3 regions of the Klebsiella sp. WOUb02 genome follow, and region 1 is predicted to be linked to each of the others. Evidence: predicted binding sites of a transcription regulator. Region 1 holds the regulator's gene; each other region holds the start of a gene.
The links. The regulator CRP, encoded in region 1, controls carbon source genes, mostly activating them, when cyclic AMP is high. The targets are predictions, from matches to a motif close to ATGTGANNNNNNTCACAT.
Positions count from the first base shown of each region.

Region 1 (3,276 bases):
CCATACCATCCCGCCGAAGGCGATCAGGCACCCGATAAGCGTATCGATAAGCCTGGCGACGATAAACTGTTCGCCGTTGAGCGTTAGCAGCTGCAGGGTATACACCGCCGTGACGGTAAAGCCCACCATCGCCCAGCCGTAGCTCTTGCGAATAATCAGATAGCTCAATAGCGTGATAATCAGCATCGCGGTCAGCGTATAGCCCTCCGGGACGTGGAAGTGCAGCGTCAGTCCGGCAATCACCAGGCCGGCAAGGGTCCCTGCCGCCCGGTGGACGATGCGGACCCGCGTCGCGCCGTAGCCGTTCTGGGTAACGAAGAGCACCGTCATCAGGATCCAGTAGGGTTTGGGAAGATTTAGCGCGCTACCCATCAGGCTTGCGGCGGTGAGCATCACGCAGATGCGGGCGGCGCTGCGCAAAGCCGGCGATTTATAAGAGAGATAGCTTTTTAGCGCAGGCAGCAGCGGCAGGCGCCGCTCCTTATCGGCCATTAGGTTACGCGCGTACAGCGGCCGCTGGGTGCGTAGCACCCGGGCAAGGCGGCCGAAGTGCCATGCGCAGAACTGCCCGACTGGGTTGTCGGGGTGCTGCGAGGCAATCTTCTCCAGCGCGCCGATCTGCTTATCCATGTTAAAGCGCTGCGGATAGCGGTGGTACAGGATGTCGTCCGCCAGTACCCTCAGCCGCGCCGCGACGGTTTGCGCATTCCAGCGGATTACCGCTTCAGCGTGGCTGCGTTCGACCAGCTTCTGCACCTCTTCCGGCTGATGCAGGCTGACGGAAATGTGCTCCTGGAGATCGAGGGCAATCTGAAACGCCCGCAGCAGGCGCTTATGATCGTTACGCTGATTGGCCGCCAGCATATGCATCTGCTGGTAGCACAGGGTGATCAGATCGACGACCTTTTGCTGGCGGGTCAGCAGAGGAGGCAGCGAGGTTGCCGGGTCGATATGCTGGGTCAGCAGGCTGTATTTGGCTTCACAGTAGTTGGCCAGCTCCCGGTAGAGCAGGCTGAGCGATTCGCGCAGCGGCTGCTCGCGCCATAGCCAAAACCAGAACCAGTTGAATAGCCCGTACCACAGCGTGCCGAGCGCGTAGATCAGCAGCGGCTCCCAGACCGGCATATTGCCGGCGAGGCTCAGGGTAAAGATGGCGGCAATCAGCGAGGCGGGCAGCAGCCTCGCGTGCAGCGAGCTGATTTCCGCCGTGACGCCAAGGAGCAGGGTCAGGCCGCTGAGAATTAAAGGGAGCGGGATATCATGCTGGAGAAGGAGCTGAACGATCAGGCTGCAGCCGGCAAAAAGCGAGCCGCCAATAATCAGGCGTTTAAAGAAACGTTTATGCGGCGTATCAAGACCGGCGACGTTGCAGCATGCGGGAACCAGCGAGAACAGCAGGCCCTGCTGCAGATGACCGAGAAGGAGGCCAATTGCGACCGGCAGACACAGCACCAGCGTTTGCCGCAGTGCGTAGTTGACTTCCGGGTGGTAAATCAGCCTGCGCCACATAGAGGGAAAACAGAAACGGCGTATTGCGGGAGCAATACGCCGTTTTATCAGCTTAACGCGTGCCGTAGACGACGATAGTTTTACCGTGGGCGGAGATCAGATTTTGATCTTCCAGCATCTTCAGAATACGGCCAACGGTTTCACGCGAGCAGCCGACGATCTGACCGATTTCCTGACGGGTAATTTTGATTTGCATACCGTCCGGGTGAGTCATGGCGTCAGGCTGTTTTGCCAGGTTCAGCAACGTCTGGGCGATACGGCCGGTGACGTCAAGGAAGGCAAGGTTACCGACTTTCTCAGAGGTAACCTGCAGACGGCGGGCCATCTGCGATGAGAGACGCATCAGGATGTCCGGGTTAACCTGGATCAGCTGACGGAATTTTTTATAGGAGATTTCGGCCACTTCACATGCGGTTTTCGCACGTACCCAGGCGCTACGCTCCTGGCCTTCTTCAAACAAGCCTAATTCACCGATGAAATCGCCCTGGTTGAGGTAAGAGAGAATCATCTCTTTACCTTCTTCATCCTTGATGAGCACAGCCACAGAGCCTTTGACGATGTAGTACAACGTTTCTGCTTTTTCACCCTGGTGGATCAGCGTGCTTTTAGATGGGTACTTATGAATGTGGCAATGAGACAAGAACCATTCGAGGGTAGGGTCTGTTTGCGGTTTGCCAAGCACCATGCGCGGTTATCCTCTGTTATAAGCTATCTCCGGGTGCCGACACTACACGGCATCCGGGCATGCAATCGTATTGTTTCCCTATGCCTGGGAAGCTGGCTGGTGATTTTTCTGCAGCCTGTAATGTGAATTCCTCTGCATACATGCAGTACATCAATGTAATACTGTAGCATCCTGACTGTTTTAGCATAGCTTTTGCCGCATGTCTCCTGGTGTCTCGCTTCAGCATGATGCAGGTCGCCTTCCGTTGCCAGATTTGTTATGTGCGCGTAATCTGTCAGGAAAATTGCAACCTTGGAGTTAAGTTTTATGCAAGCTCGTGTGAAATGGGTCGAAGGGTTAACCTTCATTGGTGAGTCGGCTTCCGGCCACCAGATTTTGATGGACGGCAACTCCGGGGATAAAGCGCCGAGCCCGATGGAAATGGTGCTGATGGCCGCCGGCGGCTGCAGCGCCATCGACGTGGTCTCAATTTTGCAGAAAGGACGCCATGATGTGACCAACTGTGAGGTGAAGCTGACCTCTGAGCGTCGGGAAGAGGCGCCGCGCCTGTTTACCCACATCAACCTGCATTTTATCGTCACCGGCCGCGAGCTGAAGGATGCGGCCGTTTCGCGGGCGGTGGACCTGTCGGCGGAAAAATACTGCTCGGTGGCGCTGATGCTGCAAAAAGCGGTAAATATCACGCATTCGTACGAGGTTATTGCGGGCTAAGCCGAATGACCAGCCCGTCGCCCCGGTTTGCGTCGCCGCCGGGGTTGCTAACGGCTTAACCGATCTTTTTCCCCGCCATCAGCCGTTCAACCAGCGGCGCCATGATCAGCTCCATCGCCAGCCCCATTTTGCCGCCCGGCACCACCAGCGTGTTGATATGCGAGATAAACGACCCTTGCAGCATCGCCAGCAGCCACGGGAAGTCGATATCCTGCAGATTGCGGAAGTGGATCACCACAAAGCTTTCATCCAGCGAGGGAATGCCTTTGGCGGCGAAGGGGTTCGACGTATCAACGGTGGGGACCCGCTGGAAGTTGATATGGGTGCGCGAGAACTGCGGGGTGATGAAGTTAATATAATCCTCCATCGAA
Region 1 covers NZ_CP170110.1:4,194,502-4,197,777, forward strand. Annotated here, with positions in the region: gene ABOC21_RS27355 (YccS/YhfK family putative transporter) at 1-1,509, opposite strand, end outside; gene crp (cAMP-activated global transcriptional regulator CRP) at 1,562-2,194, opposite strand; gene ABOC21_RS27365 (OsmC family protein) at 2,501-2,905, shown strand; gene ABOC21_RS27370 (phosphoribulokinase) at 2,961-3,276, opposite strand, start outside.

Region 2 (3,276 bases), 1.0 Mb from region 1:
GTCGGGGCGATTGCCGGCGGCGCGGTGTACCGCAAATCGACCTTCCTGCTTGACGCGCTTGGCACCCGGATCCTGCCGGACTGGCTGACCATTGAGGAGCATCCGCACCTGCTGAAAGGGCTGGCGTCAACGCCGTTCGACAGCGAAGGCGTGCGTACGGAGCGGCGCGACATCGTTAAGGACGGTATTCTGACGCAGTGGCTGCTGACCAACTACTCGGCGCGCAAGCTGGGCATGAAGAGCACCGGCCACGCGGGCGGCATTCACAACTGGCGAATCAACGGCCGCGGCCTGAGTTTTGCAAAGTTGCTTAAAGAGATGGGCACCGGGCTTGTCGTCACCGAACTGATGGGGCAGGGTGTCAGTGGCGTTACCGGCGATTACTCGCGCGGCGCATCCGGATTCTGGGTTGAGAATGGCGAAATTCAGTATCCGGTAAGCGAAATCACCATCGCCGGAAATCTGCAAGATATGTGGCGTAATATCGTGACCGTCGCCGACGATATCGAAATGCGCAGCAACATCCAGTGTGGTTCCGTGCTGCTGCCAGAGATGAAAATCGCCGGGCAATAATGGCGTGTTATACCGGATTGTTCAGGCTACGGCCTGAGGAATAACGGGTATGTAAGGGCGCCCAGGTGGCGCCTTTTCCTTGTGCTTAAATAATAAAAAAGGAAGTGAGCAATGCGTAAAAAACTGTTAGCAGTGCTGGCTGTTTCAGCCCTGGCGATGGGTTCCGCATCGGCGTTTGCCGCCGATCTGGGTGAGGATATGGACACCCTTGCGCAAAATCTGCAGGTGGTGCAGAAGACCTCTGATGCCGGTGAGCAAAAAGCGGCGCTGACGAAGATGCGCGACGCCGCCGTCGATGCGCAGAAAGAGACCCCGCCGAAGCTGGAAGGCAAAGCCGCGGACAGCGCGGAGATGAAGGACTACCGCCACGGCCTCGATATTCTGATTGGCCAGATTGACGGCGCCCTGAAGCTGGCCAATGAAGGCAAGGTCAAAGAGGCGCAGGCCGCCGCGGAAGAGTTCAAAACTACCCGTAATACCTACCACCAGAAGTACCGTTAAGTTCTTTTCCAGGAGGTATCAGCCGGTACCTCCTGCACTTCGTCTGCGCTAAAACCCAATCCCTGTCACATTTCGCCGCTCTCTTCAGCCGCCGGTTCGGCCGCTTCCGCTCGCCGGTTCAGCGGCTATCTTGTGACCCTCATCACGCTGTTTTGCCGAAAATGGCAAATTTACGCCAATTCTGTGCAATGGATCGCATCTTCCGGCGGCCTTTCCACTTCGAAGTGGAAAACAACTCGCTACAAACTCCTCTCCCCCGGCGTTAGTTTTATCCCCAGAGACATCAACGGGGTAAGACAAATGAATAACGGAGCGGTAACACACGACGTAGGGGAGCAGGCAACGCAAACCGAGCAGCTGGCCGAGAAGATGCTGCAGCAGGTTTATACCCTGCTAGGTCGCCGTAACATCATCCCCAACGCCGTTCAGGAGCAGATGCTGACCTCCCACGTGCGGGCTATGGCCCACCGGTCAATTAGCGGCGAGCCGCTGCCGGAAGTGGATGCCAGCCTGTTTGAAGAAATTTCAGAAGATTCAATGACGCTGGCCCGCGAAGTGGTCGCGCAATTCGGCAACCTGCCAGAGGAAGAGTCCTGGCTGCTGTCCGTCCACTTCGAAGTCGCAAAAGAAAACCTGTAAGGAGCTAAAAAATGGAACAAATCACCTTAGTCATCGGCGATCGCCTGGGTAAAGGACAGAAAGTTGCCGCTGGCGCGGAAAAAGCCGGAGCTCGTGCAGTCGTGGTTCCGGGCGTTGCCGCTGATATGAAGCTGGGCGACGTGATGAAAGCAGAAAACGCCACCTTCGGCATCTCCTTCTGCGGCAGCGGCGGCGCAGGCGCCATCACCGCGCAAAACAAGCACGGCTACAAAGCGAAATACGGCATGCGTTCCGTTGATGAAGGCGTCACCGCCATCAACGAAGGCTACAACGTTCTGGGCTTCGGTTTTATGGATAAAGAAGAGCTGGGCGAGCGCCTGGTCGAAGCCTGGAAAAAGAAATACGGCGTCTGAGCATGAAAGAGCAATTCACCACCACGGTGAGCGTTACGGGCAAAGGCGAGAGCAAAACTCGGGCGTTCGCCGATGCCCTCAACCACGTGCAGGCGGCGGTGATGAAAACCTCGCCGCACATTTTACTGCGTATTGAGCCACAGGATGTGGAGGTTGTTCATGCGCGTGAAGCGGTGCGCAAAGAAGCGTTTTTATTCTTCTTTTTGCGCCGTGAACGACGGACCTACAGCGTGGAGCTGAACGTCACCGTCAACGTGACCGCCATTAATCTCGATAAAGTGGATTTCGTCACGCAAACCTGATTCTCACCATAGGGTTAAACTATGTTCCTGATAATTTTAATAAAATCGCTCATTATCGGCGGCCTGGTCGGCGTCGGCGTGGGCGCCGGAGCGGCACGTATGTTTCATGCGCCCACCACGCAAGGGATGGGCGCATTTCGTACGTTGGGCGAGCTGAACTCCTGCGAAGGCGATCCGGCTTCCCACTTCTCCTTTGGCCTCGGCTTCTTCTTTAACGCCTGGGCTTCTTCCGTCGCAGCGGGCTCCTTCACCCAGGACGTCGATCACCGCATCATTCCTAACTGGGGCGCCGCCGCGCTGATGCTGAAAAACCGCAACGTCGGCGAGACGCTGCACGATCCGAAGAAGATGGCGATTGCCTGCGGCGTTATCGGCATGTTCGTGGTCTCCTTCCTTAACCTGACCGCCTCTTCCGTGCCGGAAGCGCTGCAGGTCACCGCCGTTAAGGTGCTGGTCCCGGCGGCTAACCTGCTGGTTAATACGGTTATGCCGGTGATCTTCTGGCTGGCGGCCATCGATGCCGGGAAGAAATCGGGCTTCTGGGCCACCATTTTCGGCGGCGCGGCGCAGCTGATTATGGGTAACGCCGTTCCGGGTCTGGTGCTGGGCATCCTGATCGGTAAGGGCGTTGAAGAGAGCGGCTGGCACCGCGTCACTAAAGTGATGATGTCCGCTATTGTCGCACTGTTCGTGCTGAGCGCCTTCTTCCGCGGCTTCGATATTAAGACCCTGCAATCCTTCCATCTGGGCGTACCGAACTGGCTGGATCTGATTCACAATTCGCTCAGCGGCAAATAACAGGAGCCTCTAAATGGAACAGAATAAAGGTTTTTGGTATGCCGACTGGTCGTTCCCGATCTTTGTTGGCCTGCTCTCCTCCGGCGTCT
Region 2 covers NZ_CP170110.1:3,197,139-3,200,414, reverse strand. Annotated here, with positions in the region: partial or broken gene pmbA (metalloprotease PmbA) at 1-573, shown strand, start outside; gene cybC (cytochrome b562) at 685-1,074, shown strand; gene ABOC21_RS22435 (glycine dehydrogenase) at 1,375-1,713, shown strand; gene ABOC21_RS22430 (SFCGS family glycine-rich protein) at 1,725-2,087, shown strand; gene ABOC21_RS22425 (DUF4312 family protein) at 2,090-2,389, shown strand; gene ABOC21_RS22420 (DUF4311 domain-containing protein) at 2,411-3,187, shown strand; gene ABOC21_RS22415 (DUF4310 family protein) at 3,201-3,276, shown strand, end outside.
Region 2: the regulator CRP is predicted to act here: its motif matches at 1,205-1,222, upstream of ABOC21_RS22435 (glycine dehydrogenase).

Region 3 (3,276 bases), 2.0 Mb from region 1:
ATCGGGTCCAGCTCGCGATCGTACGCTTTGCAAGAACCTTCAACCATTTTAATGCCGCCGAACGGGATAATCGCACGTTTCAGCGGAGCTTCAGTCTGCAGACCAACGATTTTCTCGAGCGCTTTCTCGATGTAGCCTGCGTCGTGAGAAGTGATGGTGGATGCAAGGGAAGTGTCAAAATCAACAGGCGCGTGAGTGCGGTTTTCCTGTTTAACGCCTTCCATTACGTTGTCCCACAGCTTGGTGGTCGCGTCAGTTGCGCCAGCCAGGAAGGACTCATCACCTTCGTACGGGGTGTAGTTTTTCTGGATAAAGTCACGGACGTTGACTTCGTTCTGCCAGTCACCTTTCGCAAAACCTTCCCAGGCTGTGGCTAACTTTTCATTAAGCTCGGACATGTAACACCTACCTTCTTAAGTGGATTTTTTATTTACTGCCTGAAACAACCCTTAGTGATGGTCGTCGCCACGCAGGTAAATGACCCAGTATGTCAGCCCAACCAGCAGACCACCGCCAATAATGTTCCCGATAGTTACCGGAATCAGGTTATCAGTGATGAAGTTCATGATGGTCAGGTGAGAGAAACTTTCCGGAGTTGAACCAACGGCGGTCCAGAATTCCGGGCTTGCAAAGTCGCGGATTACGATACCCATCGGGATCATAAACATGTTAGCGATACTGTGCTCGAAGCCGCTGGCGACAAACATGGCTACGGGGAGAACCATAATCATTGCTTTGTCCATCAGGCTGCGGCCGGAGTAGCTCATCCACACCGCGAGGCAGACCATCAGGTTCGCCAGGATACCCAGGCTGACGGCTTCAATAAAAGTATGATGCATTTTGTGGTCAGCGGTTTGCAGGACGTTGAGTCCCCAGCCGCCGTTGGCGGTCATATATTCACCCGACAGCCACATCAGTAAGACGAACAGCAGTGCGCCTATCAGGTTACCAACATAGACGTTGAGCCAGTTTCGCGCCAGTTGACCCCAGGTAATTCGTCCGCTGGCTTTCGCCACGACGATAAGCACGGTGGAGGTAAACAGGTCAGCACCGCAGATGACGCACAGAATCAAGCCCAATGAAAAGCAGATCCCGCCGATAAACTTGGCAATACCGAAAGGCATCGCGGCAGTACCGGTCGTCGCGGTGATGTAGAAGACAAAAGCAATGGAGATAAAGACGCCAGCGGTAATCGCCAGATAAAAGGTCTTCATCGGGTGCTTTGTCGCTTTATAGACACCCGCTTCTTCGGCGACTTTCGCCATCGCTGCGGGGAGTAAAAGATCAAAAGGGTTGTCAGCTTTCACACTAACTCTCTCTTTATATAAGTCGGCGGTGAGATACTAACAAAGCATTATAGAAGGGAAATTGATGTAGATCATATCCCACCGGAACTATAAGCCCGTTTAACGTATGGTTTTTGGGGTAATTGGTTGTAACTGTATGTTTTTTAATTAAAAAATAAATTTTAATATTTACAAATTATGTTGATTTTTTTCATTTTGGGGCCAGAGTAACGGTTAATTAAAATGGGGTATTTTTATTAAAATTAACATCTCCAAAGTGCTGTGCGATCAAATTTCACCGTAAATTAACTTTGCAACTACAAGTTATTGGCCCCGTGAATTAAATATAAAAAAACGGAGCCGTAAACGACTCCGTGATGGGACACTTCCGACGGCGCTGAGGGCTATTTCGCCCAGTAGGCCGCTTTAGCGCGCTGCAGCTTCTCATAGGCTGCCAGTAAGGACTGATGGGCCGGGAACGCGCGCAGATCGCTATCGACGGCCTGCAGGCCGTAGAACGGCGCTTCGCCGCTTAGCGCAGCGCTGGCGGCTTCCACCGCGTCTGCGCCGTACATGCGGACAAAGGCGTTCAGATACTGCAGCGGCTGACGTTCTTCTTCCTGGCTTAGCAGCAGCAGCGTTTGCAGGCAGCGGTAGTAGTTCGCGCGCTCGGCGCTGAAGATTGACGCATTGAACTCAATGGTCCACTCCGTCCAGATCAGCGCCTGCTCCAGATCGCCGCCGGCCAGCGCCAGCATCGCTTTCAGTTCGCCAATGCGCAGCGTATACCAGCCGTTGTCTTTGCCCGTTGCCAGGCCCAGCAGCTCGCGAACGCGGGTAAAGTCGTCGTTACCTTCATCGTCCAGCTGCTCAATCAGCGCCAGATAGTCCTCTTTCTCCCATTCGCTGCCCGGCAGAGAGAGGAGCGTTTCGCGCAGATGGCTGCCCATGCTGTTGTTCGCCAGCCACAGGTCTTCTGCCGGATAGATATCCGACATCCCCGGGACGATAATCCGGCAGGCATAGACGCTCAGGTGCTCGTAATCGGCGATGTAGACCTCTTTATCTTCTTGTTTAAAGATGGCCATCAGGGTGGCGAACTCCTCTTCCGTGGTACCGGAGAAGTTCCAGTCAACGAACGGATAGTCGGCATCCTGTTTGAACATATCCCAGGAGATCAGGCCGCTGGAATCGATAAAGTGGGTTTCAAGGTTGGCGTGTTCGGCCACTTCTTCGTCATCGAAGGTGGGCGGCGTGAAGACGTCGAGATCCTTCAGGCTGCGGCCCTGCAGCAGTTCGGTGACGGTGCGCTCCAGCGCGACGCCGAAGTCAGGATGCGCGCCGAAGGAGGCGAAGCAGGTGCCGTTTTCCGGGTTAAAAAGCACTACGCAGATCACCGGATACTTGCCGCCCAGCGAGCCGTCGTAGGCAAAAATCGGGAAACCTTCCGCTTCCAGCTTATTAATCGACTCCACCACGCCCGGATAGCGGGCCATCACCTCGGCAGGGATTTCCGGCAGGCTGATGCTTTCCGCAATGATGCGGTTCTTGATATGACGCTCAAAGACTTCCGACAGCCCCTGAACGCGCGCTTCGTTGGCGGTGTTGCCCGCGGACATCCCGTTAGAGACGTACAGGTTGCCAACGATATTCATCGGAATATAGACCGTTTCGCCGTCGGACTGGCGGGTGAACGGCAGGCCACAAACGCCGCGATCGTCATTACCGGACTGCAGATCGACCAGCATGCTGGCGGTCAGCTGATCGTCAGGATCGTAGAAGGCGCGCAGGCGCGGATCGAGCAGCCCCTGCGGCACTTCGTCATCTTCGGTCAGCGGGAACCATTTTTCGTTTGGATAGTGAACAAACGGCCCGTTGGCGATGGTTTCGCCTAACCAGAAGTCGGCGAAGAAATAGTTGGTCGACAGACGTTCGAAGTACTCGCCCAGCGCAGAGGCCAGCGCCGCTTTTTTGGTCGCGCCTTTACCGT
Region 3 covers NZ_CP170110.1:1,918,339-1,921,614, reverse strand. Annotated here, with positions in the region: gene pflB (formate C-acetyltransferase) at 1-398, opposite strand, end outside; gene focA (formate transporter FocA) at 450-1,307, opposite strand; gene ycaO (30S ribosomal protein S12 methylthiotransferase accessory factor YcaO) at 1,691-3,276, opposite strand, start outside.
Region 3: the regulator CRP is predicted to act here: its motif matches at 1,367-1,384, upstream of focA (formate transporter FocA).